Regions from separate parts of the Bradyrhizobium sp. USDA 376 genome, predicted to be linked through region 1. Evidence: riboswitches for the same ligand, from Rfam matches in the RefSeq annotation. Region 1 holds a riboswitch; the other holds the start of a gene.

Region 1 (15,067 bases):
GGACCGGTCTCGACGAGGCGGCCTTGCCGCATCACTGCGACGCGGTCGGCGATCTCGGCCACCACGCCCATGTCATGCGTGATGAACAGCACCGCCGTGCCGTGATCGCGCTGGAGGTCGCGGATCAGGGTCAGGATCTGTTTCTGCGTGGTGACGTCGAGCGCGGTGGTCGGCTCGTCGGCGATCAGCAGCTTCGGCTCCAGCACCAGCGCCATCGCGATCATGATGCGCTGGCGCTGGCCGCCGGAGAGCCGGTGCGGGTAGGAGGCGAAGATGCGCTCGACCTGGGGCAGGCGGACCTGCTCCATCATGTCGAGGATGCGCTTCTTGCGCGCCTTCGCGTCGAGCTTGGTGTGGGCGCGCAGCACCTCGTCGATCTGGCGGCCGACCGGCACCACCGGATTGAGCGCGGTCATCGGCTCCTGGAAGATCATCGCCATCTGCGTCGCGCGGAGCTGGCGCAGGCGGCGGTCGGTGGCGGTGAGCAGCTCCTCGCCGACCAGCTTGACGCTGCCGGAGGTCGGCACCAGCGTGCCCTTCGGCAACAGGCCCATCGTGGTGAGCGAGGTCACCGACTTGCCCGAGCCGCTTTCGCCGACGAGGCACAGCGTCTCCCGCTCGCGCACCTGGATCGAGATGCCGTCGATGATGTTGGCGCCCTTCGGCTTCTTGCCGACGGAGACGACGAGGTTGTTGATGTCGAGAACAGGGTTGGTCATGCGAGATCTCCACCGTCGTTCCGGGGCGCGCGCAAGCGTGAACCCGGAACCTCGAGATTCTTAGGTGCGCAATTGCGCACCATAGTTCGGTGCTTCGCACCGCCCCGGAATGACGGAATCAATGGTTTCACTTTCCTTCCCGCTGCTTCATGCGGGGATCGAGGGCGTCACGGGCGGCATCGCCGATCAGGTTGATGCTGAGGATGGCGATCGAGAGCAGCAGGCCCGGCCAGAAGATCAGCGAGGGTTTGATCTGGAAGTACTGGCGGCCCTCGGCCATGATGTTGCCCCAGGTCGGCGTCTCAGGTGAGATGCCGGCGCCGAGGAAGGAGAGGATCGCCTCGGTGAGGATCGCGGAGGCGCAGACATAGGTGCCCTGGACGATCAGCGGCGCGATCGTGTTCGGCATCAGGTGCCGCCACATGATCTTCGGCAGGCTGGAGCCGACCGAGATCGCGGCCTCGACGTAAGGCTCCTCGCGCGCCGACAGCACGACCGAGCGGACCAGGCGCGCCACGCGCGGAATCTCAGGGATCGTGATCGCGATCAGCACGGTCCAGATGCTGGCGCCGGAGAGCGAGACCACCGCGATCGCGAGCAGGATGCTCGGCATCGCCATCAGGCCGTCCATGATGCGCATCATCACGGAATCGACCAGCTTGAAGAAGCCGGAGACGAGGCCGATCGAAAGGCCGATGGCGATCGACAGGATCGCCGAGCCGATGCCGATCAGCAGCGAGATGCGGCCGCCATAGATCACGCGCGACAGGAGGTCGCGTCCGTAAGCGTCGGTGCCGAGCAGGAATTGCGCCGAGGCCGGCTTCAATCGCTGCGACGGCGCGAGCTGGATCGGATCATGCGGCGCGATCAGCGGCGCGAGGATCGAGATCACCACGATCAGGGCGAGCAGGAACGTCGCTGTCGCGATGATCGGCGTCGAGGTGAGGAATCCGAAGCGCGGCCGCAGCGGCGAGGTGATCGGAATGGACGACTGGGGAAGGGTATCGACCGACATTTTGTTCTTGTCCTTGCCTCAGTACCGGATCCGGGGATCGAGCAGGGTGTAGGCGACGTCGATGAGAAGATTGACGACGACGTAGATCAGCGACGTCAGCAGGATCATGGCCTGGATCACCGGATAGTCGCGCGCCAGCACCGCATCGACGGTGAGGCGCCCGATGCCGGGGATGTTGAACACGCTCTCGGTGACGACCACGCCGGAGATCAGCAGCGCAAAGCCGGTGCCGATCACGGTGATCACGGGCACGGCGGCGTTGCGCAGCGCATGCCGCATCATCACGGCAACCTCGTTGATGCCTTTCGCACGCGCCGTTCGCACGTAATCTTCACCGAGCACGTCGAGCATCGCCGCGCGCGTCATGCGCGCGATCAGCGCGATGTAGATGAAGGACAGGGCGCAGGTCGGCAGGATCATGCGCTCGAAGAACGGCCCAAAACCGTTAAAGATGCTGCGGAAGCCCTGCACCGGCACCAAGCGCAAATCGATCGCGAAGACCTCGATCAGGACATAGCCGACCACGAACACCGGCACCGAGAAGCCCAGGACCGACAGGCCCATGACGAAACGGTCGATCCAGGTGCCGTGCTTCCACGCCGCGATCACGCCGAGCGGCACGGCGACGATGACGGCGAGGATGATGGTGCACAGCGCGATCGAGATCGACGGTTCGACGCGCTGGCCGATCATCTTCATCACCGGCAGGTTGGAGATGAGCGAGGTTCCGAGGTCGCCGTGCAGCAGCTTGTTCACCCAGGTGATGAACTGCACGATCAGGGGCTCGTTGAGCCCGAGCGATTCGCGGATGCGCTCGAGCCGTTCCGGCGTCGCGTTGTCGCCGGCGAGGATCGCGGCGGGATCGCCAGGCGTCAGCCGCAACAGCAGGAACACGAACAGCGCGACGACGCCCATCACGGGCACCGCGGCCAGAACGCGACGAATGAGATAACCTAGCATGCACCTATCTCCGGCTGCGGAACTTGTGGGGCCCTGGGGCGCCCGTGGATTCGAACGTGTCTATCATGCGCGCCTGTACTCGGGCTGGGAAAGCGGGCCGGAGATGCCGGTCTTTCGGGGCAAATTGTGTGCCAAGGGCAGGGCGGTCGCAAGAGGCCGCCCCCGCGTCCGATCGAGACCACTCAGGATGCATGACGCAGCTCGCGCTCAACCCCAAGTGAAGGCACGGTCGGCGGCGCATTGAGCCCGCGCCAGCCGTCAATGGTCCCGGCGATCATCTGCGCGGTTGCGGCCGACAGGGTCCAGCCGAGATGGCCATGGCCGGTGTTGAAGAATACGCCCGGCATCCGCCCGGCGCGCACCACTGGCATCATGTTCGGCATCATCGGGCGCAGCCCGGCCCAGGGCACGACGCGCGATGTTTCGATGGCGGGGAAGTTGCTGCGCACCCAGTCGACCAGCGGCTGCACGCGGTCGGCGCGGATGTCGCGGTTGAAGTCGTTGAACTCGGCCGTGCCGGCCACCCGAAAACGATCGGCGCCGAGCCGGCTGGTGACGATCTTGGCGGCTTCGTCGAGCAGGCTCACGGTCGGCGTCGCGGCGCGGCTTTCGGCGGTGTCGAGCTGAACGGTGATCGAATAGCCCTTCACCGGGTAGACGTTGATGCGATCGTCGAGGAGGGCGGCGAAGTGGCGGCTGGCGACGCCGGCGCAGACCACGACTCCGTCCACCTTCAGCATGCCGCGCCCGGGGGCGACGGCATCGCTTGCGGCGAGATCGGCCCAGCCGAGCACGAAGCCGCTGCCGGCGCGCGCAATTGAATCGATATCGGCCTCGTGGATGAAGGTCGCGCCGCGCCGCTTGCAGGCGTCCGCCAGCCCGCGGGTGAACTTGTGGATATCGCCGGTCGCATCCGACGGCGTGTAGAAGCCGCCATAATAGGCCTTGCGCAGCGTCGGCTCGATCGCGCGGATCTCCTCCGCCGTCACCGGACGGCGATCGAGGCCGCCTTCCTGCAGCAGCGCGTTGACGCGCAGGCCGGATTCGAAACCCGCCTTGTCGTGATAGATGTGGAGGATGCCGCGGCGTTCGAGATCGAAGTCGATGCCTTCGCGCGCCGCGATCTCGAACAGATGCTTGCGGGCTTCGATCGCAAGCCGCGTGGTCTCGATGGTGTTGGCGCGGTAGTTGCCGATGTTGGCGACGAACTCGCTCATCCACGAATATTTGTGCCAGTTCGGCCGCGGGTTCATCAGCAGCGGCGCGTCGCGCCGGAACATCCAGCGCAGACCCTTCAGGATCGTCGCGGTGCTGTTCCACACTTCGGCATTGCTGGCGGAGAGTTGCCCGCCATTGGCGAACGATGTCTCCATCGCGGCGTAACGGTGCTTGTCGAGCACTGTCACCTTGAAGCCGCGTTCGAGCAGGGCATAGGCGGTCGTCACGCCGGTGATGCCGGCGCCGATGATGGCGATATGGGTCATGGCAGGGTCGGGGCTCCCGTGAGTTAGGATAGGTCGGCCGCCGGCCAAAGGCCGTTGGCGGCGCCCCATCTGTCACGGTTACCTGAGAGCTTGATCCGCTGCGGATCACGCAACGGACTATCCCCTTCGGTGGACGTCACGATTGCCTGAAATCGCGCCGTCTCTCTCCAGATCGTCCTGACGATACGGTCCTTTTGCCTGAGAGTTTCCGGGGCGGTTGCTCCGTCGGCGCCACAACGAAAGCTGAAAACCTTCGTTGCGATCTCTCCCGCATCGTCGCGTGGACAATCGAGCAGTACGATACGCCTCATTTTTAGACAAGGATAAATTTAGACCGCCACTGCCAACGCATTGTGCAATGCGAAGTTGATGACCGCGTCATTCCGTGCGCGACCCGGAATCCCGAGATTCTCAGGTGCGCAACTGCGCACCATAGTTCGCGTCTTCGACGCGCCCCGGAATGACTCGGGCCGTATCACTCCAGCGTCGCCAGCAATCCCGCCATCAAGCGCCCACGCTCGACCAGGCTATCGACCTCGATGAACTCCTCGAGTGTGTGGCCATTGCCGCCGCGCACACCGAGGCCGTCGAGAGTCGGAATGCCCATCGCACCGGTGAAATTGCCGTCGGAGCCGCCGCCGGAGCTCGCATGCGGTAATTCCGCGCCGAGAGATTTGGCGATGCCGCGTGCCTTCTCATACAGCGCCATGGTGCCGGCATCCGGCTCCCAGACCGGGCGCGTCACGCCGCGCGTGATCTTGAAGGTGACGTCGTTGTTGGTGCCCGACAGTGCCAGCATCCTCTCGACACCGCGGTCGAGATCGGCCTGGCGCTTGGCCATCGACAGCGCCTCGCCGGTGGCGGTCGTGGCAACGCAATTGACCCACTGGCCGCCATGCACGACGCCGACCGAGAAGGTGCAGTCCTCCGTCGTCATCGCGTCGATCGCGAGAATCTGTCGCGCCATTTCGCGGATCGCCGAGCGTCCCGCCGACAGCGTCGCGCCGGCGTGGCTCGGCCGTCCCGTCGCCTCGAGATTGAAGCGTGCGATGGCGTAACGTCCGGTGGTGACGCCGTTGTCGGCGCGGCCGGGCTCCGGCACCAGCACGTACTTATTGCGTGCCGCTTCCGCCTCGATGATGTCGCGCGTCGACGGCGTGCCGACTTCTTCGTCGGGTGTGAACAGCACGGTGATCGGCAGCGGCGTCGTGAACGAGGCGCGCGCCAGCTGCCGGATCGCTTCCAGCGAGAGATAGTTGCCGCCCTTCATGTCGTAGATGCCGGGGCCGTAGCACTTGTTGCCCTCGCGCCGCCATTTCAGCTTCTCGATGGTGCCGACGGGATGGACGGTATCCATGTGACCGGCGATCAGGATTCCGGGCTCGCCCTGTTTCGGATGCGGAAACCGGGCGCGGATCACGTCGCCAAAACCCTGGCGGCCGGCGATGCGCTCGATCGTCGCACCCATGATGGCCATATCCCGCGCCGCGACATCGAGCATGCGGTTCACCGCGCCCGCGTCCCAGGTCGGGCTTTCGCATTCCACCCAGGTGCGCAGGCCCTCGAGCATGGTCTCGGAATCGAAGGGAAGATTGGCTGGATTCATCTCAATGTCTCTCAAGCTGCGAAAGATGGAACGCGCATTGCATCGGCGCGCGGCAGGACAAGCGGAGAGCGTTGTAGAGCCAAACCGATCTTTGTGGAGCCCGTGCGCGCGCCGCGAGGGCTTGCGACGAAACCGGATTGACGCGCTCAACACTGTCTGCAAGTCTCGAAAAGATAAAGGCATTGCATGAGGTTAGTTCGCCCAAGGAACGAACCGGATGCTCAACGAATAACCTGCCTTTGAACAGTTTCACGTCAGGAGAAACTTTTTATGTCCAACTTCATGCGCCGGGGGCCTCGCGCGCTCGCCTCCAAACTTGCGCTGTCGGTCGTCGCGCTTTCAACGGCGCTGGCCTCGCCGGTGCTCGCGGCCGGCAAGACTCTTACCGCGGTGATGCATTCCGACCTTCGCATCATCGATCCGATCTTCACCACGGCCTACATCACGCGTGACCATGGCTACATGGTCTACGACACGCTGGTGGCCCCCGATTCGAATTTCAAGATCCAGCCGCAGATGGCGGACTGGAAGATCTCCGACGACAAGCTCACCTACACCTTCACGCTGCGCGACGGATTGAAATGGCATGACGGCGCGCCCGTGACGGCGGAAGACTGCGTCGCCTCGCTCAAGCGCTGGGCCGCGGTCGACGGCATGGGCCAGAAGCTCATGGACTTCACGGCGAGCATCGAGGCGACCGACGCCAAGACCATCACGCTGAAGCTGAAGGAGCCCTACGGCCTCGTCCTCGACTCCATCGGCAAGCCGTCCTCGCGCGTCGCCTTCATGATGCCGAAGCGTCTCGCCGAGACGCCGCCGGACAAGCAGATCCCCGAGCAGGTCGGCTCGGGTCCCTTCAAGTTCGTGCAGGGCGAATTCCAGCCCGGCGTGAAGGCGGTCTACGTCAAGAACACCGATTACGTGCCACGCAAGGAGCCGGCGAGCTGGACCTCGGGCGGCAAGGTGGTGAAGGTCGACCGCGTCGAATGGATCACGATGCCGGACTCGCAGACCGCGGTGAACGCGCTGCAGTCGGGCGACATCGACTTCATGGAAAACCTGCCTTACGACATGCTGCCGGTGCTGGAAGCGAACAAGGAGCTCACGCTCGAGGTCTCCAACAAATTCGGTTTCCAGACGCTCGGCCGGATGAATTTCCTCTATCCGCCGTTCGACAACGTGAAGGTGCGCCGTGCCGCTCTGCTGGCGATGAACCAGAAGGACGTTCTCGACGCGCTCGTAGGCAACGCCAAGTACCAGAAGATCTGCGGCGCGTTCTTCATCTGCGACACGCCGCTCGCGACCGACGTCGGCTCCGAAACCCTGGTGAAGGGCAACGGCATGGCGGAAGCCAAGAAGGCGCTGGCCGAATCCGGCTATGACGGCACTCCGGTGGTGATCATGGCGCCCGGCGACGTCACGACGCTCAAGGCGCAGCCGATCGTGGCCGCCCAGCTGCTGCGCGAGGCCGGCTTCAAGGTCGACCTGCAGGCGACCGATTGGCAGACGGTGGTGAGCCGCCGCGCCAGCCAGAAGCCGCCGAAGGAAGGCGGCTGGAACATGTTCTTCACCAACTGGGTCGCGGCCGACGTGTCCAACCCGATCGCAAATCTCTCGATCGGCGGCCAGGGCAAGAAGGGCTGGTTCGGCTGGGCTGAAAGCGCCAAGATCGAGCAGCTCAAGGACGCCTTCGTCCGCGCCTCCTCGATCGACGAGCAGAAGAAGATCGCGACCGACATCCAGAAGGAAGCCTATGAGCAGGTGATCTACATCCCGCCTCGGGCAGTACCTGCTGCCGAGCGGCTGGCGCAAATCTCTCACCGGCTTGCTCGACGGCCCCGCAACGCCGCTGTTCTGGAACGTCGACAAGTCTGAGTAAACCCCAGTCCAAGTAAGGAAAGGCGCATCGCGCCTTTCCTGCCGAACATTACGCGGCGCCGCTGTCATCAGCGGCGCCGCTTGCCAGGAGAACTGCCAAGAAAACTGCCAACAGAACTGCCAGGAGAACTTCGATGTTCCAAATCATCCGCCGGGGACGTCTCGCGTTCGCCTCCAAACTTGCGCTTTCGGTCGTGGCGCTTTCGGCACTGGCCTCGCCGGTTCTCGCCGCAGGCAAGACCATCACCGCCGTGATGCATTCGGATCTGCGCATCCTCGATCCGATCTTCACCAGCGCCTATATCTCGCGCGACCATGGCTACATGGTCTACGACACGCTGATCTCGACGGATTCGAACTTCAAGATCCAGCCGCAGATGGCGGATTGGAAGATCTCCGACGACAAGCTGACCTACACCTTCACGCTCCGCGATGGCCTGAAGTGGCATGACGGCGCGCCCGTCACCGCGGAAGATTGCGTGGCCTCCCTGAAGCGCTGGGCCGCTGTCGACGGGATGGGGCAGCAAATGATGCTGTTCACCGCGAGCATCGAGGCCACCGACCCCAAGACCATCACGCTGAAGCTGAAGGAGCCGTACGCGCTCGTGCTGGAATCGATCGGCAAGCCGTCCTCGCGGGTCGCATTCATGATGCCGAAGCGTCTCGCCGAGACGCCGGTGGACAAGCAGATCCCCGAGCAGATCGGCTCCGGCCCCTTCAAGTTCGTGCAGAGTGAATTCCAGCCCGGGGTGAAGTCGGTCTATGTCAAGAACACCGATTACGTGCCGCGCAAGGAGCCGGCGAACTGGACCACCGGCGGCAAGGTGGTGAAGGTCGACCGTGTCGAATGGATCACGATGCCGGACGCGCAGACGGCGTTGAACGCGCTGCAGTCGGGTGACGTCGATTTCATGGAAATTCCTGCCATCGAAATGCTGCCCACCATCGAAGCCGACAAGGAGCTCAAGCTCGAGATCCTGAACAAGTTCGGATTCCAGACGGGCGCGCGGATGAATTTCCTCCATCCGCCATTCGACAACGTCAAGGTCCGCCGCGCCGCATTCCTGGCGATCAAGCAGAAGGACGTGCTCGATGCGCTGATCGGCAATCCCAAGTACTACAAGGCTTGTGCTGCGGCCTTCATTTGCGACACGCCGTTCGCGACGGATGTCGGCGGTGAGACCCTCGCGAAGGGCGGGGACATGGCTGCGGCCAGGAAAGCGCTGGCCGAGTCCGGTTACGACGGCACTCCGGTCGTGCTCATGGCGCCGGGCGACGTGCTGACGCTGAAGGCCCAGCCGATCGTGGTGGCCCAGCAGCTGCGCGAAGCCGGCTTCAAGGTCGACCTTCAGGCGACCGACTGGCAGACGGTGGTGAACCGGCGCGCCAGCCAAAAGCCGCCGAAGGAGGGTGGCTGGAACATGTTCATCACCAACTGGGTCAGCGCCGACGTGGACAATCCGATCTCCAACGTCGCTGTCGGCGGGCAGGGCAAGAAGGGCGGCTGGTTCGGGTGGGCGGAGAACGCCAAGATCGAGCAGCTCAAGGACGCCTTCGTTCGCGCGGCCTCGGCGGAGGATCGCAAGAAGATCGCGGCCGAGATCCAGAAGGAAGCCTATGACCAGGTGCTTTACATGCCGCTGGGTCAATATCAGGCGCCGAGCGCGTGGCGGAAGTCGCTCACCGGCGTGATCGACGGCCCGGCAACCCCGGTGTTCTGGAACGTCGACAAGACGGAGTAAGGCCGAGTCCGAGTAGGGGAAGGCGCTTCTCGCGCCTTACGTCTCGACCATCGCGCGGCGCCGCTGTCATCAGCGGCGCTGTTTTAATTTGTTGTTGCGTTGATTGAGAAGGCGGGGCGCTTTTTAACTCTTCCAGTTTCCAATTGTTGCTATTTGTTTCTGTTCTGAAATAGATGTGGCGTCTTCGCGCATCGCTTTCCTTGTCCCATTTGCTTCCCGTGCCGTTCGATTTTGCATTCCAGGCGATGGCCGAACGGTCGGATCGCGCGCCGGCGCGCTGGCGCCGGCCTTTCCTTCGCTGGCTCGACCACGTCGATGCGGGCTGGGCCGTGCCGCTCCTCATCGCGTGCTTCGTCTTGGTCTGGACCCTCTATCTCGCCATCGCCTATGCCGGCGGCGGCCTGCATCCGGATACGCTCGAGGCATGGACCTTGGGCCGGAATTTCGCCTTCGGCTATCACAAGCATCCGCCGTTGATGGGGTGGGTTACGGCGGCGTGGACCTCGGTGTTTCCGCTCAGCGATTGGTCGCTGCAATTGATGGCGATGGCCAATGCCGGGCTCGCGCTGGTCTTCGTCGACCTGATCTCGCGGCAGTTCGTGACCGGACACAAGCGCGTCCTGGTGCTGCTGCTGTTGATGCTGACGCCGGCCTATCAATTCCACGCCCAGCGCTTCAACGCCAATGCGGTGCTGCTCGCGACCTGGCCGCTGGCGACCTGGTGCTTCCTGCGCGCGTTCGAGACGCGCACCGCGCTGTGGGCGGTTGCGGTGGGATGGACGACGGCGCTGGCGATGGTCGGCAAATATTACTCGATCTTCCTGGTCGCGAGCTTCGCCTTTGCCGCGCTGGCGCACCCGGGGCGGCGCGCCTATTTCTTCTCGGCGTCCCCCTGGATCTCGGTCGTCGTCGGGCTCGCGGCGCTGTCGCCGCATCTGTATTGGCTCGCGACGACAGGCGCATCGACCTTCACCTATGCGTTGGCCCACGCCAATGGCAATGTCGTGAGTTCGCTCGGCGACGTCAGAAACTTCCTGTTGGGACTGGCGGCGGCGATGAGTGTGTCCGCCGTGCTCTGGGTGTTGATCGCCGGCACGCGGCTGAAGCAGTTTCCGGCCGACTTTGCCGCGATGAGCCCGGGCCTGCGACTTCTGTTCTACGTTGCGATCGGAACGATCGCGCTGCCCGTGCTGACGTCGCTCGCGATGGGGACGGATCTGCCGTCGCTATGGGCGTTGCAGGGGCTGTTCCTGTTCGTCGTGCTCATTGTCTGCGGCACGCGCTATCCGATCGAGCGCTTCTACACGGTCAACGTCACGGTGATCGTGGCCGGCGTCGCGTTCGCCGCGGTTCTGGTCGCCGCCCCGATCCATGCCGTCTACCGCAACGAACATGGCTACGAAGAAGGCCGGAATTTCTACGCGCAGGCGGCGAGCGAGTTGACCCGCGAATGGCGCGAGCTGACCGGCACGCCACTCAGCGCCGTCAGCGGCGACGATTCGCTGGCGTTTGCGACCGCATTCTACAGCCCCGACCATCCGCGTTATGCACGGCCGTTCGCGTATCAATACAATTGGGGCTTGCCGCGCAAGACGACCCTGGACCGCGGCTGGGCCGCGCTCTGTTTCCGCGGCCAGGACCAATGCAGCCGCTGGATGGAGGGGGTGTCTTCGCGCGCCGAGCATTTCGTCAAGCGCGAGTTCACGGTGGAGGCAAGGCTTTGGGGCAAGCCGGGCCTGACGCGTGAGGTGGTGGTGCTGATGGTGCCGCCGCGTGGAAGAAGCTCGGCACCGGAGAGCGCTGCCGAAGAGTTCAGCGCCAGCAGGCGTGCTGCGGAGTAGAGTGCGCGCTCAGCAATGGCTGTCGCGCACCTGCTCAAGCCCTTCACTCGCGAATGGCAGGCTGGTGTCCGGCCGCTCCTCGGCAAGCTGTTGCTGTGGGGCGGGCCGCTCGGTTTCCCACGCGGGCTGATCCGGCTTCTTCTTTGGTTCCATCTCGCCATCCTCTCGATTGCTGCAGTACAACATCGAGGCCGCCGGGAAGTTCCTTAACTAACGGGACGATGATGCGGCTTGAACAGCCGTCCCTTCTCAACCACGAGCACGATTGCGAGCGCTGCCAGCGTCGACAGGAAGAAGCCGACCGAGAACGGCAGCAGCGTGCCGTCAAAGCTCTGGCCGATCGCCATGCCGACCACGATGCCGATCAGGGTCGTGATCGAGCCGTAGAGCGACGAAGCAGTGCCGGCGATGTGGCCCTGCGGCTCCATGGCGAGCGCGGTGAAGTTCGCGACCATCATGCCGAACGAGAACATCATCAGGGCCGAGAGCGCCATGAACAGCGCGAGCGGCAGCACGCCGAGGATCTCCGTCAGCAGCATCACGCCCGCCACCACGGTGTAGAGCGTCAGCGCGCCATGCGAGATCACGCGCATGCCCAGTCGTCCGACCAGCTGCGCATTGAGGAAGCCAGCCACGGCCGTGCCGGCCGCGATCGCAGCGAAGGCGAGCGGAAAATAGTGACCGAGATGATAGATGCCGGTGAAAACCTGCTGGGCGCAGAACACGTAGGCGAACAGCGCGCCGATGACGCTGCCGGCGGCCGTCGCATAGCCGATGGTCTGGCGGTTGGTCACGGTCTGGCGGAAGGCCGAGAACACGTCGGCGGGTGCGAGCGACCGGCGTTCGGATACGGGGAGGGTTTCAGGCAGCCGCAGCACGCACCATGCGAGCGCGAGCAGGCCGTACAGCATCAGCACGACGAAGATGCCGCGCCACGCCGTCACCAGCAATACCGCCTGCCCGAACGAGGGCGCGATCACGGGCACTGCGATGAACACCATCATGGCGAGCGACATCACGCTGGCCATGCGGCGGCCGACATAGCAGTCCCGCACGATCGAGGTCGCGATCACGCGCGTTGCCGAGGTACCGAGCCCCTGCAGCGCGCGCGCCAGCAGCAGCGTCTCGAACGAGGGCGCGGCGACCGCCAGCACGCTCGCGACCGCATAGACCGCCATGCCGCCGAGCAGCACCGGGCGGCGGCCGAAGCGGTCCGACAACGGACCCATGACGAACTGGCCCACGCCGAAGCCGATCAGGAAGGTCGACAGCACCAGCTGGAGATGATTGGCGACGGGAATCTTGAATGCCGCCCCGATATTGGGCAGCGCGGGCAGCATCATGTCCATCGCGAGCGGATTGAGCGCCATGATGGACGCGATCACGATGACAAATTCGGGAAAACCCATGGGGCGGTGTCCGGAGGACACCCAATCGTCGGCATTGACGTCGGACAAGAAGCTCACCTCTGAAATACAGGGCTTCTTCTAACGTCCATGCTGCGACGCACAACCCATGTTTCGGGATGGCTGTCAGGCGGGGCGGAGGCGGACACGAGTTGGTGAGGTAGCCCGTCACTCCGCCGTCCCAGCCACGCGCCGGCAACCAGTCATTCACCATAAGATCGCGGGCGCCGCACCGGGGAGATGAATCCGCAACTCATCCTGTCCATGGTGGCCTGACGGGGCGCCGCGCAGGCGCCCCGGAGGAACCCGGCAAGACAAGGTATTTCGCAGTGTCCGACGTAGCACGATGGTTGGGCCCCTCGGTCGACATGACCGCAAGGCGAAACATCTGGCTTGCCTGGCTGATCGGGCTGACGGCGCTGCTGGTGCTCGGCAATCTCGTCAGCGACGGCACGCTTCCCCTCAATTACGGCTGGGACGTTCGCGTCAATTGTGCCGCGGTCGATGCCTATGCCGACGGGCTCGATCCCTATTTCGTCAAGAACCTGAAAGGCACCAGGCTCTCCTATCCCTATCTGCCTGTGACGCTCGACGTCTTCCGTCCCGTGTGCGCGGGCGGCGTCCTCGTCGCTCATCACATGGGCGTCTATCCCGTCCTCGCCGTGCTCTGCGGCCTGCTCCTGCCGGGGCTTGGCCGGACGCGATCAAGCCCGCGCGATGTCGCGCTCAGGCTGCTCTGCGTGTTCGGCGCGTTCGTCGGCTTCGAATGGGTCTGGGCGACCGGGAATTTCGCGATCCTGGGCGGCGTGCTGACCGCGGTCGCGCTGAGGCTCCTGCTTCGCCCAACGGCATCTGGCGCATGGGACAGCGGCTTTGCCTTGCGCGTCGGCGGCGCCGCACTGCTTGGTCTCGTGACCTCGTTCAAGCTGGTGTTCTGTCCCGTGATCGCCGCGCTCTATTTCCTGCCGCTGCCGCGCGCGCGCAAGCTGGTGCTGATCGCGGTGGCCGCATTCGGCTTCGCATTGCCGATCCTGATCTCGAGAGTGTTCTACGCCGATCTGTTCTCGAGCTGGCTCGGTGCGCTGACAAAGCAGATCCCCGATCAGCATGCCGTCGAGCTCATGGAAACCAATCCGTCGCTGCTGCTGCTGGCGCGCAGCCTCATGGACCAGGTCGGGCTCGGCGACAGCAAGCCGGTGATGTTCGCGACCTATGCGCTCGCAGCCCTCGCGCTCGTGCTCGTGCCGTTCGTGCTGTCCGTCCTGCGCGCGGCCGGCAGCGGACCGGTTCGGGCAGGGGGATCGCTTCTGACGCGGCTCGATCGCTGGCTGATCGACCACCCCCGCGTGGCCGCACGCATCACGGTGCTCGCGATGTTTGCGCTCTATGTCAGTTCGCCGCGCCTCAAGGAATATGCCTTCTTCGAGCTCGCGGTCTATGCCGCGGTCCTCATCGCCGATCTTCCGGCCCTGGCACTCGCCGCCATGCTGACCGTCGGCCTCCTCGCTCCCGGCCTAGTGTCGATTTCGGGACACATGGTGGACGGCGGCTTCATGCTCCTCATCGTCGCGCTGGCAAGCTTCTGGATCCTGCTGCTCGATTTTCGCGCGGAGCCGATGCGACTTGAGGCGCAGGACGCGCGTTCATAACGAGCCTTGCCTCGTCCGCGGATACCGGATCCCTGGCCGCGAACACGTCAGGGAGCCGCTGGCTGACCTGGTTGATCCTGCTCGCGGCGGCGCTTGTCGCCATGTCCGTTACCGTCGACCTCGCCGCGGAAAATACCTTCCTTCTCTATCTCGACGGCCGGGACCTTCGCAAAGAGCCTCAGGTTGAGCGTAAGCGGCTGTTGAAGGAGCTGTTTGATGCGCATGGCCTCGAACCTCCGGCGGTCTACAGCGAGCACCTCGTTGGCGGCGGGCAGTAGATGTTCGAGCACGCCACCGTCGCCGCCTCGATCGGGCGGTCGGAGAGGGTGATATAACCACGTGCTGTCGGTGCTTCGGGTACCGCCTTCCGCACGTCCTGCGCCGAGAAGGCGTCGTAGGTGCCGCTCATGAAGTCGCTGTCTTGAAGGGGCGACGACCTAGCTTTGCTTTACAAGCGGATGAGGGCGATGCCCAGATCCGCTTGCTTCTTGCGACAGAGGTGCACTGCTGTTTCCTTGACCGTGACCTCAAGCGTGGGCTGGACGGCGCCTGAGAGGAAATGACCTCCGCGCACGGACCCGTCCTTGAGGCCAAGCACGGCGTGCAAATGCAGGCTGGCCCTGCCGTCATCGCCTTCTGCCACGTCGCCCAAGAGGCTCAAGACCTCGCACTGTTCGTTCACGTGGATCGGCTTGTATTGTTTCGCCACGAGATCAAACCAGCCAACCTTCGCTTCCGCAAACGCGCCAATCGCCGTAACCGATGCG
Region 2 (15,067 bases), 180 kb from region 1:
GCACATAGCCGCGGCCCTCGTTCGAGGGCAGCACGCCGTCCGCAACCAGGAAGGCCGAGGAGCGCAAATGGTCGGCGATGACGCGGAACGAGGCGACATTCTGCTCGTTCGGCCCGCTGCCGAGCGCGGACGACGTCGCGTCGATCAAATGGCGGAACAGGTCGGTCTCGAACACGCTGTCGACGCCCTGGAGGACGCAGGCCATGCGCTCCAGGCCCATGCCGGTGTCGATCGAGGGACGCGGCAGATCCACGCGCTCCTCCTTCGTCACCTGCTCGTATTGCATGAACACGAGATTCCAGAATTCGAGGAAGCGGTCGCCGTCCTCTTCCGGCGAGCCCGGAGGCCCGCCCCAGATGTGCTCGCCGCGATCGATGAAGATCTCCGAGCACGGGCCGCACGGGCCGGTGTCGCCCATCGCCCAGAAATTATCCGAGGTCGGGATGCGGATGATGCGGTCGTCGGAGAAGCCGGCGATCTTCTTCCACAGGCCCGCCGCCTCGTCGTCGGTGTGGTAGACCGTGACGAGCAGCTTGTCCTTCTTCAGCCCGTACTCCTTCGTGATCAGCTTCCAGGCGAGCTCGATCGCGCGCTCCTTGAAGTAATCGCCGAACGAGAAATTGCCGAGCATCTCGAAGAAGGTGAGATGGCGCGCGGTGTAGCCGACATTGTCGAGGTCGTTGTGCTTGCCGCCGGCGCGCACGCATTTCTGCGAGGTGGTGGCGCGCTGGTACGGCCGCTTCTCGACGCCGGTAAAAACGTTCTTGAACTGCACCATGCCGGCATTGGTGAACATCAAGGTCGGGTCGTTGCGCGGCACGAGTGGCGAGGACGGCACGATCTCGTGGCCGTTCTCGGCAAAGAAGTTCAGAAAGGTCGACCTGATCTCGTTGACGCCGCTCATGTTCATCCAATCGGGTGTGCTTGGACCCGCTGCCGCCGTCCAAACCGGAAATTAAGGCTGATATCTGCGGGCCAAAGCGCTTTTAGACAAGGCCAGCTTCGCTGTCCAGAAACTGTGCAAGGAGATCAGAGGGTTGCCGCAGGGGCTCAATCCGGTTGAAAGCCGCTGAAGTCGCGTTGACAGGCTTGGCTACCCTGTGGTCTCTACCCATCTGTATCGTACGGCCACGTCGGGAGAGACCGGCTTTAGGCAGCCGGCGCCGAAGGAGCAACCGCCCCGGAAACTCTCAGGCAAAAGGACCGCGTGGCTTTGACAGCATCTGGAAAGAGGCGCCGACGGGCTTAAGACCCGGACTGCGTCCGCCGACGGGATAATACTCTCAGGCACAGCGACAGATGGGGCTTCGACTGGTGTCCATCGGGGAATCGTCCCCGGGGAACCGCCGAGGGCCCCTGAGATGCTAGCGCACAACCAAGACTCCCTGAAACGGACGCCCCTCTACGGCCTCCATGTGTCCCTGGGCGGCAAGATGGTGCCGTTCGCGGGCTATGACATGCCCGTGCAATACCCCGCGGGCGTGCTGAAGGAACACCTTCATACCCGCATCCAAGCCGGCCTGTTCGACGTCTCCCATATGGGCCAGATCGCGCTTCGGCCGAAGTCGGGCAAGGTCGAGGACGCCGCCCGCGCGCTGGAACGGCTGGTGCCGCAGGATATCGTGGCGATTGCGCCGGGCCGGCAGCGCTATGCCCAGTTCACCAATGCCGAGGGCGGCATTCTCGACGATCTGATGGTCGCCAACTTCGGCGATCACCTGTTCCTGGTGGTCAACGCCGCCTGCAAGGACGCCGACGAGGCGCATCTGCGCGCGAATCTGTCTGGCGACTGCATCATCGATTCGTTTGCCGACCGCGCGCTGATCGCGCTGCAGGGTCCGAAGGCGGAAGCGGTGCTGGCGAAATTCTGTGCAGCGGCGCCCGGCATGAAGTTCATGGACGCCGGCCCGCATGAGGTCGCCGGCATCAAGTGCTTCGTCTCGCGCTCCGGCTACACCGGCGAGGACGGGTTCGAGATCTCGGTTCCCGCCAGCGATGCCGAACGCCTCGCCAGGACGTTGCTTGAAAATCCGGACGTGCTGCCGATTGGCCTCGGGGCCCGCGACAGCCTGCGGCTGGAAGCCGGGCTCTGCCTCTACGGCCACGACATCGACACCGCCACCACGCCGGTCGAAGCCGCGCTGGAATGGTCGGTGCAGAAAAGCCGCCGCACCGGCGGCGCCCGCGCCGGCGGTTTCCCCGGCGCCGAAAAGATCCTCGGTCACTTCGATAACGGTGCATCCCGCCGCCGCGTCGGCCTGCGCGCAGAGGGCCGTGCGCCGGTGCGCGAAGGCGCGCTGGTGTTTGCTGAGAGCGCGGGCGGCGAGCCGATCGGAAAGGTCACCTCGGGCGGTTTCGGCCCGAGCCTGAGCGCGCCGGTCGCGATGGGCTACGTGCCTGTGAGCCTGAGCGCGCTCGGCACAAAACTGTTCGCCGAGGTGCGCGGCCAGCGCCTGCCCTTGCAGGTCGCCGCCATGCCCTTCGTGAAAAACACCTACAAACGCTGAGGACGAGACAATGACCACGACGCTGTACACTTCCGACCATGAATGGCTCGCCATCGACGGCGATACCGCCACGGTCGGCATCACCGACTACGCGCAGCAGCAGCTCGGCGACGTCGTGTTCGTCGAATTGCCCAAGGTCGGCCGCAGCTTGAAGAAGGCCGAAGCCGCCGCCGTCGTGGAATCCGTGAAGGCGGCCTCGGACGTCTACGCCCCTGTTACCGGCGAAGTGCTCGAGACCAACGAGGCGCTAGCCGCCGAGCCGGCGCTGATCAATTCGGACGCGCAAGGCGCGGCCTGGTTCTTCAAGATCAAGATTGCCGACAAGAGCGAACTCGGCGGCCTCATGGATGAAGCCGCCTACAAGGCACATACGGCTTAGGGACTATGGAGCAAGCGATGACCGCGCACCGTAAATCCAGCGGCGAGACCGCCGCCAGTTTCGTTCGCCGCCACATCGGTCCGTCGGCGCGCGATGTCACCGCAATGCTCGAAACGGTCGGCGCTAGAAGCGTCGATGCGTTGATGTCAGAAACGCTGCCGGCCTCGATCCGGCAGGCCACCCCGCTCGACCTCGGCAAGCCGCTGAGCGAGACCGAGGCGATCGCGCATATGGCCGAGCTCGCCGCGCAGAACCAGGTCTTCACCTCGCTGATCGGCCAGGGCTATTCCGGCACCATCCTGCCCGCGGTGATCCAGCGCAACATTCTGGAAAACCCGGCCTGGTACACGGCCTATACGCCCTACCAGCCCGAGATCAGCCAGGGCCGGCTTGAGGCGCTGTTCAACTTCCAGACCATGATCTGCGACCTCACCGGGCTCGACGTCGCCAACGCCTCGCTGCTCGATGAAGCGACCGCCGCGGCCGAAGCCATGGCGCTCGCGGAGCGGCACTCGCAGGTGAAGGCCAAGGCCTTCTTCGTCGACAAGGACGTGCATCCGCAGACGCTGGCGGTGATGCGCACCCGCGCCGAGCCGCTCGGCTGGACGCTGGTCGTCGGCGATCCCCTCACCGATCTCGACAAATCAGACGTGCTCGGCGCGCTGCTGCAATATCCGGGTTCTTCCGGCGCGGTGCGCGACCTCCGGCCCGCGATCGCGGCTCTGAAGGCCAAGGGCGCGCTCGCGATCGTGGCCGCCGATCTGCTGGCGCTGACGTTGCTCGCCTCGCCCGGCGAGCTTGGCGCCGACATCGCGATCGGCTCGGCGCAGCGCTTCGGCGTGCCGATGGGCTATGGCGGACCGCACGCGGCCTATATGGCGGTGCGCGATGCGCTGAAGCGCTCCCTGCCCGGCCGCATCGTCGGCCTCTCCGTGGATTCGCGCGGGATGCCCGCCTATCGCCTCGCGCTCCAGACCCGCGAGCAGCATATCCGCCGCGAGAAGGCGACCTCCAACATCTGCACCGCGCAGGTGCTGCTCGCCGTGATCGCTTCGATGTATGCGGTCTATCACGGCCCCGAAGGATTGACGCAGATCGCTCGTACCGTGCATCGCCGCGCCGCCGTGCTCGCCGCCGGCCTGCGCAAGCTCGGCTTTGCCCCGGAGTCGGACAGCTTCTTCGACACGGTGACGGTTGACGTCGGCGCGAAGCGCGACGAGATCGTCGCGCGCGCTGTGGCCGAGAAGATCAATCTTGGCCTCAGCGACGGCGCCTTGCGCATCGCGCTGGACGAGACAACGACGCCCGCAATAATCGAAGCAGTCTGGCGCACCTTCGGTGGCAAGCTCGCTTATGCCGAGATCGACGCCTCGACTCGCGAGGCGCTGCCGGACGCCTTGAAGCGAGCGACGTCCTTCCTGACCCATCCAGTGTTCAATACGCATCGTTCGGAGACCGAGCTGCTGCGCTATATGCGCAAGCTCAGCGATCGCGATCTCGCGCTCGACCGCGCAATGATCCCGCTGGGCTCCTGCACCATGAAGCTGAACGCGACGACGGAGATGATGCCGCTGACCTGGCCGGAATTCGGCAGCTTGCACCCGTTCGTCCCGCGCGAGCAGGCCAAGGGCTACCACGCGCTGTTCGCGCGGCTGGAGAAGTGGCTGTGCGACATCACCGGCTATGACGCGATCTCGCTGCAGCCGAATTCGGGCGCGCAGGGCGAATATGCCGGGCTGCTCGCGATCCGCGGCTATCACGCCGCGCGCGGGGAGAGCCATCGCAAGATCTGCCTGATCCCCTCCTCCGCCCACGGCACCAACCCGGCCTCGGCCGCGATGGTCGGCATGGACGTGGTGGTGGTCGCCTGCGAGAAGAACGGCGACGTCGACGTCAACGATCTCCGCGCCAAGGCGGAAAAGCATTCGAACGATCTCGCCGCGGTGATGATCACCTATCCCTCGACCCATGGCGTGTTCGAGGAGCACATCAGCGAGATCTGCGAGATCGTGCATGGCCATGGCGGCCAGGTGTATCTGGACGGCGCCAACCTCAACGCGCAGGTCGGCCTGTCACGGCCCGGCGATTACGGCGCCGATGTCAGCCATCTCAACCTGCACAAGACCTTCTGCATCCCGCATGGCGGCGGCGGCCCCGGCATGGGCCCGATCGGCGTCAAGGCGCATCTCGCGCCGTTCCTGCCCGGCCATCCGGCGACGCAAGCTGACGCTGCGGTAGGCCCTGTCTCGGCCGCACCGTTCGGCTCGGCCTCGATCCTGACCATCTCCTACATCTACATTTTGATGATGGGTGGCGAAGGATTGAAGCGCGCCACCGAGATCGCGATCCTCAATGCCAACTACATCGCAGCCCGCCTCGATGCGCACTTCCCGGTGCTCTACAAGAACGCCAGGGGCCGCGTTGCACATGAATGCATCGTCGATCCCCGTCCGCTGAAGACGACATCCGGCGTCACCGTCGACGACATCGCCAAGCGCCTGATCGACTACGGCTTCCACGCTCCGACCATGAGCTTCCCGGTGCCGGGCACGCTGATGATCGAGCCGACCGAGTCGGAATCGAAGGCGGAGCTGGACCGCTTCTGCGACGCAATGATCGCGATCCGGAAAGAAATCGCCGAGGTCGAGGCCGGCCGCTTCAAGATCGAAGCCTCGCCGCTGCGCCACGCCCCGCACACCGTCCACGACATCGCGGACGACGACTGGAAGCGCGCCTACACGCGCAGTGAGGGCGTCTTCCCCGACGGCGTCTCGCGGACCGACAAATACTGGTGCCCGGTCGGCCGTGTCGACAACGTCTACGGTGATCGTAACCTCGTGTGCTCCTGCCCGCCGGTGAGCGATTACGCGCAAGCCGCGGAGTAAGGCTTCGTAGGGTGGGTTAGCGGGCGGCTGCGCGAAGCGCAGTCCCTTGGCGTAACCCACCTCTTCAGTCTCTACGGATATAAACAGTGGTGGGTTACGCCGAGCGGACCGCGCTTCGCGCAGCCCGTTCGGCTAACCCACCCTGTACCCTTTTGGGGTTCGCATCCAGTCGAAGGTGTAGACTGGAACACGGGCCGATCCGCCGGGAGCAGCCTTGCCCACCTGTGTCTTGAACACCGACGTAGGAGCCGCGCCCCGGCAGAGCGGCCGCGGTCGAGATCCAGTAGGAGGTTCGCGCCGAGAGCGCCAGTACAGGGATCGATCAGGATCGCGGTGGCCCGCTTTTTGAGAGCAAGGAGGTCCCAACAATGCTCGAAGATGTACGCTGGTTCGTCGGGATCGATTGGGCAACGCAGAGCCATAGCGTTTGCCTGCTGGATACCGAAGGAAGACAGGTTGCTCACTGCGAGTTCGCCCATGAGGGTGCGGGCCTGACGGAGTTGCGCGACTGGCTGCTGCAGAAGACCAACGCCGCACCGGGGCAGATCGCCGTGGCGATCGAGATGCCGCACGGCCCGGTGGTGGAGGTGTTGCTCGAACACGGGTTTGCGGTGTTCGCGATCAATCCCAAGCAGCTTGACCGCTTCCGTGATCGCTTCACGGTGGCTGGTGCCAAGGATGACCGCCGCGATGCCCATGTGCTCGGAGCTTCGCTCCGCACGGATCGCGCGGCGTTCCGTCGGCTTGTGGTCGACGATCCCACGATGATCGAGCTGCGCGAGTGGTCGCGCTTGGCCGACGAACTGCAGCAGGAGCGCACACGTCTTGCCAACCGGCTGCGCAAGCAGTTGTGGCGATATTATCCGCAGGCCACCAAGCTGACCGACGATGTCGCTGACGAATGGTTCCTGGCGCTTTGGCAGATGGTGCCGACGCCGGCCCGTGCGGCCAAGGCCAGCGAGAAGGCAATTGCACGCGTTCTGAAAGCCCATCGCATCCGCCGCCTTGATGCGGCGGGGGTGCTTGAAACTTTACGCGAGGCCCCGCTGTTCGTGGCACCCGGCACCACCGAGGCCGCCTGCGCACACATCCGCAGCTTGGCGGCACGACTGCACCTGGTCAATCAGCAGATCAAGGAGGCGCATCAGAACCTGGACCGTCTGTGCGTCGCAATCGAAGGCGAGGAGAAGGCCTCGGGGCAGAGCTCGGAGCAGTGCGACGTGACGATCCTTCGCTCCTGGCCAGGAATCGGCAGGATCCATCTCGCCACACTGCTCGCCGAGGCCGCAGAGCCTCTGCGCAGGCGAGATTATCATGCTCTGCGCGCCTTGGCAGGGGCCGCGCCGGTGACGCGGCAAAGCGGCAAGCAACGCTTCGTGATCCGTCGCCTCGCCTGCAACAGGCGGCTACAGAGCGCCGTCCATCACTGGTCGCGGGTCGCCATCCAACACGATGAGGCCAGCAGGCGACGCTATGATGCCTTGCGACAGCGAGGACATGGCCACGCGCGTGCTCTGCGCACTGTAGGGGATCGCTTGCTCTTTGCCTTGTGCACGACGCTCAAGCGACACACCCCATACGAGGCGGACTATAGCGCAAGGACCTCCACTAAAGCCTGAGCCTCATTCCTTTGTTCGGCCGGTGTGACCATTCCTTCGTCCCGACCTGCCGATCGCTGCGCGTTTCGCGGGATCGTGAGCGCGGATTTCAGGGGATCGTGAGCAGAGATTTCAGACGATCGTGAGCAACGATTTCGCGGGATCGTGAGCAAGGCTTTCGGAGCCTTGCAGCGCTTCGGCCGACAACTCAACCGGCTTAGGGATGACCTCGTGGTTAACGAGGAAGTCCAATGCCTACCCAGAGATTGTCGATGCGCCGGATCAAGGAAGTCCTTCGGTTAAAACATTTTCAAGGCCTGCCAGAGCGGGCCATCGCGCGGAGCGTGGGCGTCAGCAACGGCGTTGTGCACAGCTACCTGAGCCGCGCCCGCTCTGCTGGGTTGAGCTGGCCGCTTCCGGAGGGAATGACCGATGAAGACCTGGAGCTTTTGCTTTTCCCGGCCCCACGACCAGCGTCTCAGAGCCCGCAGCGGCCGGTGCCCGACTGGAGCTACATCGATAAAGAGCTCCGCCGGCGCAACGTAACCCGTCGCCTGCTCTGGGAGGAGTATCGCGCCGTTAATCCCGACGGTTTCGGGTACACGTGGTTCTGCACTACCTACGAGGCCTGGAAGGGGCGGGTCCGACCTTCGATGCGGCAGATTCATCTGGGCGGCGAGAAGGTGTTCGTGGATTTCGCCGGCGACACCATCGACATCGTCGATCCCCTGACCGGGGAAGTGCAGCCGATGAAGCTGTTCGTCGCGGCGATGGGCGCTTCGAACTACACCTACGCCGAGGCCTGCCCCAGCGAGAGCTTGGCCGACTGGATCCGGGCCCACGTCAACTTGTTCACGTTTTTGAGCGGAACGCCGACGTTCGTGGTCTGCGACAACCTCAAAGCCGCCGTCAGCAACCCCGACCGCTACGATCCCGGCCTCAATCGCACTTATGCCGAGATGGCGAGCCATTACGGCACGGCCATTCTCGCCGCACGGCCGCGGCGCCCAAAAGACAAGGCGAAGGTCGAGGTCGCGGTGCAAATCGCCCAGCGCTGGATTCTGGCCCGGCTGCGCAATCAGCGCTTCTTTTCCCGGGCCGAGCTCAACGCCGCCATCAAGACACTCGTCGACGAACTCAATGCTCGTCAAATGCGTGGCTTCGGCTCAAGCCGCGCCGAACTGTTTGCCGAACTCGACAAACCCAAGCTAACCCCGCTGCCAGATCAGCCTTATGCCTTCGCACGCTGGAAGCGCTGCCGCCTCGCTCCCGATTATCATGTCGAGGTCGACGGCCATTGGTACTCCGCGCCGTATCGTCTGATTGGCGAGCTGGTCGATGCCCGTATCGACGATCGGACGGTCGAGATCTTCCACAAGGGCCAGCGGATCGCCAGCCATGCCCGCGCGCCCAACCGACGCGGACACACCACCATCGCCGACCACATGCCCAGCGCCCATCGCCGCTACGGCAAATGGACCCCCGCCGCGGTGATCGCCGCCGGCGAGCGGATCGGTCCTTCGACAGCAGCGTTTTTCCAGGCCGTGATCGACGCCCGGCCCCATCCAGAACAAGGCTTTCGAACCTGCCTTGGCATTCTGGCGCTCGTCAAAAGCTACGGCGCCGAACGCCTCGACGCAGCCTGCCGGAGGGGCATCCTCATCAAGGCGCGCTCCGTCGCCTCGATTAGATCGATCCTCCAGAACGGCCTCGATCGCACGTTCTTCGACGAATCTTTCGAGCACCAGCCCCTGCGCCACGGCAACATCCGCGGACGCGACTACTTCCACTGAAGCAAGGAGAGACCCGGCATGCTTAACCACCCAACCCACGAACGGCTGATCGAGCTTGGCCTGACCGGAATGGCCAAGGCCTTCGAGGAGCAGCGCCGATCGCCCGATCTCGAAGCCCTGCCGTTCGAAGATCGCATCGGCCTGTTGGTCGACCGCGAAGCCGCCGAACGCGACACCAGGCGGCTCACCACGCGCCTCAAGATCGCCGCACTGCGCCAGACTGCTTGCGTCGAGGACGTCGATCTGCGCACCCCGCGGGGCATCGACCGCGCCGTTTTCGCCAAACTCGTCGAAGGTCGCTGGATCGATCGCCACGAGAATTTGCTCGTCACCGGGGCAACCGGCCTGGGCAAAAGTTGGTTAGCCTGCGCGCTCGGCCACAAGGCCTGCCGCGACAACCGATCAGTCCTCTATCATCGCGTTCCAAGGCTGTTCGAGGCGCTCGCGCTCGCGCGCGGAGACGGACGTTACGCTCGGCTCCTCAAAAGCCTCGGCCGCGCTCAGCTTCTGATTTTGGATGATTGGGGACTATCGGTGCTCACCGCCGCGGAACGCCGCGATCTGCTCGAAATCCTCGAGGACCGCCATGGCCGCGCATCCACCATCGTCACAAGTCAGCTCCCCGTGGACACCTGGCATGGAGCCATTGGGGACCCCACGGTCGCCGACGCCATTCTCGATCGCCTCGTCCACAACGCCCACCGCCTCCAGCTCACCGGAGAAAGCATGCGAAAACGCAGCGCCAAAACCATCACCCTTGACGGCCAACCAGAACACTGACTCTATCTCCCATCGGCCGTAGCGGGCTGCTCACGATCGTCTGAATTCAGTGCTCACGATCGCGCGAAATCGATGCTCACGATCCGTGAAATCCGCACCGATCGCCACAGCGCCGCGCGCAGACGCTGTCCAGGAGGCCGTCGGCACCGGCAACGCCGGCGCGAAGCGTCCTGGACGGCGGCGAGCACGGCGCTATGCTCGCCCATCAAGGACGTCTACCTCTTGACCACGGGTAGGAGGTCCTACGGCACTCAACGCGCCTCTAAGGCGCAACCAACGATCGGCTTTCGCGATCCCATCGCCAGACCTGTTCGTTGGTGAGTTCAGTACCGCCCCACCAGCGTTTGATCGGGTTGTGGCGCCACATGTCGTCTTCGCGGGCGACAAGCGAACGCCCGAGTTCAGTCAGCGTGACTTTCCACTCGCTCTTGCCGAAGTAGCGGTCTTCATTGTTGAACGACGGATCGCCCAGCAGGATCGGCGGGACCGAATGCTCCCCCAGTTCGATCAAAGCCTCTTGTGCGTCGCGTCCGTCGAATACATCGCGAATCCACGTCGCCTCGCAGACGCGCCTCGGGTCGGTGTGCCCGTCGTTCACAAAATCCAGCAGATCCATTTCGCTGGCACCGAGTCCCGTCACGCTGTCCGGAAGCTCTTCAAGCACCGCAATCAGCGCCGATCGAAGTCTCGGCAGGATCATCAGATCCGTCATCAGCAGATCGAAACAAGGTTCTGGTGTTTCAGCCCGATAGGCTCGCCAGGCGCGGCTTGCCGTCACCAAATGGTTCTCGGCCACCTTGAAGGCCGGCAACTTCCATTTTGCGACCGATTGCGGAGCATAGTTCGCAACAATGTCGTCGGTATGCACAAGGCTCAGCTTCGTCGTGATCTCCTTGTAGGGACGAAGCAGGTCGAGCAGCCAGACGAGTACAAGCTGATCGTTGGGCCTGGGATCGACCCACAATTCGATTGAGTCGAACTTCTCGCAGAGCTCGAAGAAACCGATGTCGCGCGTGCCAACGCCGTCCAGCAAGGCGCGGCACGCATCGTCGAGCCAATGATCCCCCGGATTGCTGTGCTTTGCGGATCGCCGCGCCAGCCCTATCAACAGTTGCTCCTCGGAAGGCAATTTTCCCGAGACGAAGCGCAACCGGAACCCAAGCGCGACGTTCGCCGCACGTGACTGGCGAAGCGCGTTCGCCGCAAAATCGTTCGTTGTCAGGATTAGATGTGACAAGGTGACCTCTCAACAAAACCGATATGAGAATCAGCAGTGCTATCAGCTGCGCCCCCGCATCAGGCAGGCGCAATCAACGACCGGGTCTCGGGGTCCCACCACCAGAGCCGTTCGTTGGTCAGGTGAGTGCCGCCCCACCAACGATCGATCTGATTGTGCCGGCGAAAATTCTGGTCGCCTCCCAGTACCGCCTTGCCGAATTCGGTCAACGACAATCGCGACCGCTTGTACCGATCGAAGCGGATTGAATCGTTGTGCATCTCCAGCGAAAATGGAGCTTCATCCAGTCCTGACACCGCCGGTCTCTCGCACCGGGCGAGCCCGTCAAGCAGGAAGCCGACCTCCCAATATCCGTATACATGCAGCTCGTTGTGCTTCTGATGCCCCGGAAAGACATCAAAAGGTTGCATGCCTCCTCGCGCGACGAGCTGGAGTATCCGCGCTTCCGTGGCTCCAAGGCCTGAGGCGGGGCGCGGAAGCTCTTTGAGAAGAGCCGTCACGTGAGGGGCGAGCTGCGGCAGCCAGCTCAAATCCGTCTTGAAAAGATCGCGCCAACTTTGCGGGGTCGGCGCACAATAGGCCCGCCATGCACGGCTGGCCGATTTAAGTTGTCGAGGTGTGATCGTGACAACCGGCGGATGGAGTTCCCCTCGCGGTGGGTCGACATCCTTGACGCCCAGCAACAGAGAGCGCACGACAAAATTGGGACTCGCATTGCATCGGCGGCGCCAATAATCGAGCAGCCAAAGCAAGATCAATTGCGCATTTGGCTCCGGCCCTCGCCAAAACTCGATTGAGTCGTATGCCGCAAGCAGTTCGATAAATCCTTGGTCCTTCGCATCCGCTTCCTCGAGACGCCAGGACGGCGTATCGTCGAGCCAATGAAGGCCGTGTGGTTGCGTCGTACGTGGCGCAAAGAACGCGTCGATTTCCGCATCTGACGGCAACGGCCCCCAGACCAGCCGGCGTTCGATCGCGATCACGAGGTCGGCGAGCCCTGCCTGTTGGATGGCGCCGGCGATGGACGAGTCTGTCGTGACGATGAGCCGGGCCATGCTCGCGGCCTCAGGGTTTCGTTAAGACAGCGCCATAGCGCCACAGCCGATCGTTGGTCAGATGTGTGCCACCCCACCAGCGATCGATCGGATTGTGACGACTGAAGTCTTCTTGATGGGCAAGGACGGCTTCACCAAATTCGGTCAACGAAAGACGGCTGCGGAGATAGACTTCGTGCCGAGCTCGCAAATTCTTAGGGTCGATTGTGCGCAGCTCGTCGCCCAAACCGGCCACTGCGGGCTTGGGGCCGAGCGCGAGCCCCTCAAGCAACGAACCCAACTCGAATTCACGGAATACATATGTGCGCCGTTGCGAGCGTAGATGAAACAAGGCGTTTGTGTTTGCAAATCCTCTGGAAAGAAGCTCCAGAAAGCGCGTCTCAGTCGCGCCCAGGCCCGTCAAGGGCGCCGGCAGCTCTGCCAGCAGATTGAGCAATGCTGGCCGCAGCATCAACAACGCACTCAGATCGCCGTGAAGAAGATCGACGCACGCCTCAGGTGTCGGTGCACGATAGGCCTGCCATGCCATTCTGGCAGCCTCAAACTCCCTTACGGTGACAACAAAGACCGGAATATGCGATGCGGACTTTCCCAGTTCTTCGGCTCTCATCATAATCAGATCGTCCGTCACCAGGCGCAGTCTGAGTCTTTGCGCGGGGCCTGAATGAGAGCTGAGGTAATCGAGCAACCAAATGAGCTGCAACTGATCTTCTGGACTCGGATCGAACCAGAGTTCGATCACATCGTACAGTTCGCAAAAATCGACGAAGGATAGGTCTTTGCGATCCCTGATGGCGCGAGGCCAATGGATGCCCCAGTCTGACCAGTGATCCCCAGGCGGAACAGCCTCCGAACGTGCAGCAAAATAGGCTGCAAGCACCTCAGGTGAAGGCAGGCGACCCCACTGGAAGCGAAAAGAGAACAGAACAACAATTTCCGCCAGTCCCGATTTCCCGAGATCAAAGCCGGACGAGCTGGTCAGGATCAGACGCTTCATCACACCACCTGATCAACGCAACGCAAAACGAAACGGGCACCGAAGACGTCGGCAACTCAACGTCCTCAGCGCCCGCTCCTCGCGAAAAACTCTTCGCGTTAAGGCTTACTCTTCCGCCGGCTCCTCGCCATCGGCGTCGCTCTCGGGCGTGCCGGCCAAAATCTGCTCGGAGATCAGGCCGGAGTTCTGGCGGATCGAGGTTTCGATCTTGGCGGTGATGTCGGGGTTGGCCTTCAAAAACGCTTTCGAGTTCTCGCGGCCCTGGCCGAGGCGCTGGCTGTCATAGGAGAACCAGGCGCCGGACTTCTCGACGATGCCGGCCTTGACACCGAGATCGAGGATCTCGCCCATCTTGGAAACGCCCTCGCCGTACATGATGTCGAACTCGACCTGCTTGAAGGGCGGCGCCAGCTTGTTCTTCACCACCTTGACGCGCGTGGTGTTGCCGACCACTTCGTCACGCTCCTTGATCGCGCCGATGCGGCGGATGTCGAGACGGACGGAGGCATAGAACTTCAGCGCGTTGCCGCCGGTCGTGGTTTCGGGCGATCCGTACATCACACCGATCTTCATGCGGATCTGGTTGATGAAGATCACCATGGTATTGGACTTGTTGATGGACGCGGTCAGCTTGCGCAGCGCCTGGCTCATCAGACGAGCCTGCAGGCCCGGCAGCGCATCACCCATCTCGCCTTCGAGCTCGGCCTTCGGCACCAGCGCCGCAACCGAATCGACCACCAGCACGTCCACCGCACCCGAGCGCACCAGCGTGTCGCAGATTTCCAGAGCCTGCTCGCCGGTGTCGGGCTGCGAGATCAGCAGCTCGTCGATGTTGACGCCCAGCTTGCGCGCATAGACCGGGTCGAGCGCATGCTCGGCGTCGATGAAGGCGCAAATGCCGCCCTTCTTCTGCGCTTCCGCCACCGTATGCAGCGCCAGGGTGGTCTTGCCCGAGGATTCCGGCCCGTAGATCTCGACGATGCGCCCCTTGGGCAGGCCGCCGATGCCGAGCGCGATATCGAGCCCGAGCGAGCCGGAGGACACCGCCTCGATGTCCATGGAGCGGTCGCTCTTGCCGAGCTTCATCACCGATCCCTTGCCGAACTGGCGCTCGATCTGAGAGAGCGCGGCAGCCAGGGCTTTACTCTTGTCCATAGAAGATCCTTCGACGATACGCAGCGCAGTGGCGGACATTGGGTCGTGCTCCTTATGGCGAGGATTCGCTAGGGGGACAAACGATTGAGAGGCGGGCCGGCGATAAAAACAATGTACCCCATTTGTTCTAGGTTCGCAATATGTTCTTTTGCGGTTTTGGGTACTGTCCGTATTTGACCCCTAGTGTCCTAAGTTGATTTTGGGAGTGTCCTAATTTGGATTTCAAGAAACGGATTGCGAACGAGGGTGTTCCGCTAAACGAACACAGGGTGTAGGGTTCCACCATCGGAACGCGCAGGCCTATGGGAGCGTTTTAAGCGAAGCAGATTCATGTCGGGAGGACGTTCATGAAACGCCACCGGTTCAAACAGGATAGAGCGCTAGGCGAACGGCTTATCGAGGAAGCTAGGCTAGCAAGGAAAAAGGCAGAACAATTGCCTCCGGGCGCGGAACGTGAAGACCTTTTGAGAAAGGCCCACGCAGCCGATATCACCGCCCATATTGATGAATGGCTTTCCTCTCCCGGATTGCAGCCACCGAAGTAAGGCGTATGATTCTTGGTGATTTGCAAACCGAGGGAGGTGTACTTGGCAGCCGACCTAGTTTTGAAAATTGCTATCATAGGACTAAGCGCCTTCTCGACCGTCCTAGCGTATATGCTGTATTTCAATCTGTAGGAGA

What was found. Region 1 has a riboswitch for glycine ahead of ACVJ19_RS35595 (D-amino acid dehydrogenase). Riboswitches for the same ligand answer to the same signal wherever they lie in the genome.
Region 2: it holds a riboswitch for glycine, as region 1 does, so the genes downstream of both, gcvT (glycine cleavage system aminomethyltransferase GcvT) here and ACVJ19_RS35595 (D-amino acid dehydrogenase) in region 1, are expected to answer to the same signal.

What each region holds. Positions count from the first base shown of each region.
Region 1 is NZ_JBSSGN010000001.1:7,547,472-7,562,538, reverse strand. It holds gene ACVJ19_RS35610 (ABC transporter ATP-binding protein) at 1-719, opposite strand, end outside; gene ACVJ19_RS35605 (ABC transporter permease) at 847-1,734, opposite strand; gene ACVJ19_RS35600 (ABC transporter permease) at 1,753-2,694, opposite strand; gene ACVJ19_RS35595 (D-amino acid dehydrogenase) at 2,877-4,178, opposite strand; glycine riboswitch at 4,246-4,351, opposite strand; glycine riboswitch at 4,355-4,459, opposite strand; gene ACVJ19_RS35590 (M20/M25/M40 family metallo-hydrolase) at 4,654-5,784, opposite strand; partial or broken gene ACVJ19_RS35585 (ABC transporter substrate-binding protein) at 6,055-7,663, shown strand; gene ACVJ19_RS35580 (ABC transporter substrate-binding protein) at 7,797-9,404, shown strand; gene ACVJ19_RS35575 (glycosyltransferase family 39 protein) at 9,650-11,245, shown strand; gene ACVJ19_RS35570 (hypothetical protein) at 11,255-11,398, opposite strand; gene ACVJ19_RS35565 (multidrug effflux MFS transporter) at 11,452-12,702, opposite strand; gene ACVJ19_RS35560 (hypothetical protein) at 12,981-14,300, shown strand; gene ACVJ19_RS35555 (hypothetical protein) at 14,372-14,578, shown strand; gene ACVJ19_RS35550 (PPC domain-containing DNA-binding protein) at 14,749-15,067, opposite strand, start outside.
Region 2 is NZ_JBSSGN010000001.1:7,729,407-7,744,473, forward strand. It holds gene alaS (alanine--tRNA ligase) at 1-904, opposite strand, end outside; glycine riboswitch at 1,125-1,215, shown strand; gene gcvT (glycine cleavage system aminomethyltransferase GcvT) at 1,362-2,507, shown strand; gene gcvH (glycine cleavage system protein GcvH) at 2,518-2,886, shown strand; gene gcvP (aminomethyl-transferring glycine dehydrogenase) at 2,904-5,771, shown strand; gene ACVJ19_RS36435 (IS110 family RNA-guided transposase) at 6,140-7,390, shown strand; gene istA (IS21-like element ISFK1 family transposase) at 7,621-9,162, shown strand; gene istB (IS21-like element ISFK1 family helper ATPase IstB) at 9,181-9,942, shown strand; gene ACVJ19_RS36450 (hypothetical protein) at 10,205-11,179, opposite strand; gene ACVJ19_RS36455 (hypothetical protein) at 11,239-12,234, opposite strand; gene ACVJ19_RS36460 (hypothetical protein) at 12,245-13,231, opposite strand; gene recA (recombinase RecA) at 13,337-14,425, opposite strand; gene ACVJ19_RS36470 (hypothetical protein) at 14,734-14,931, shown strand.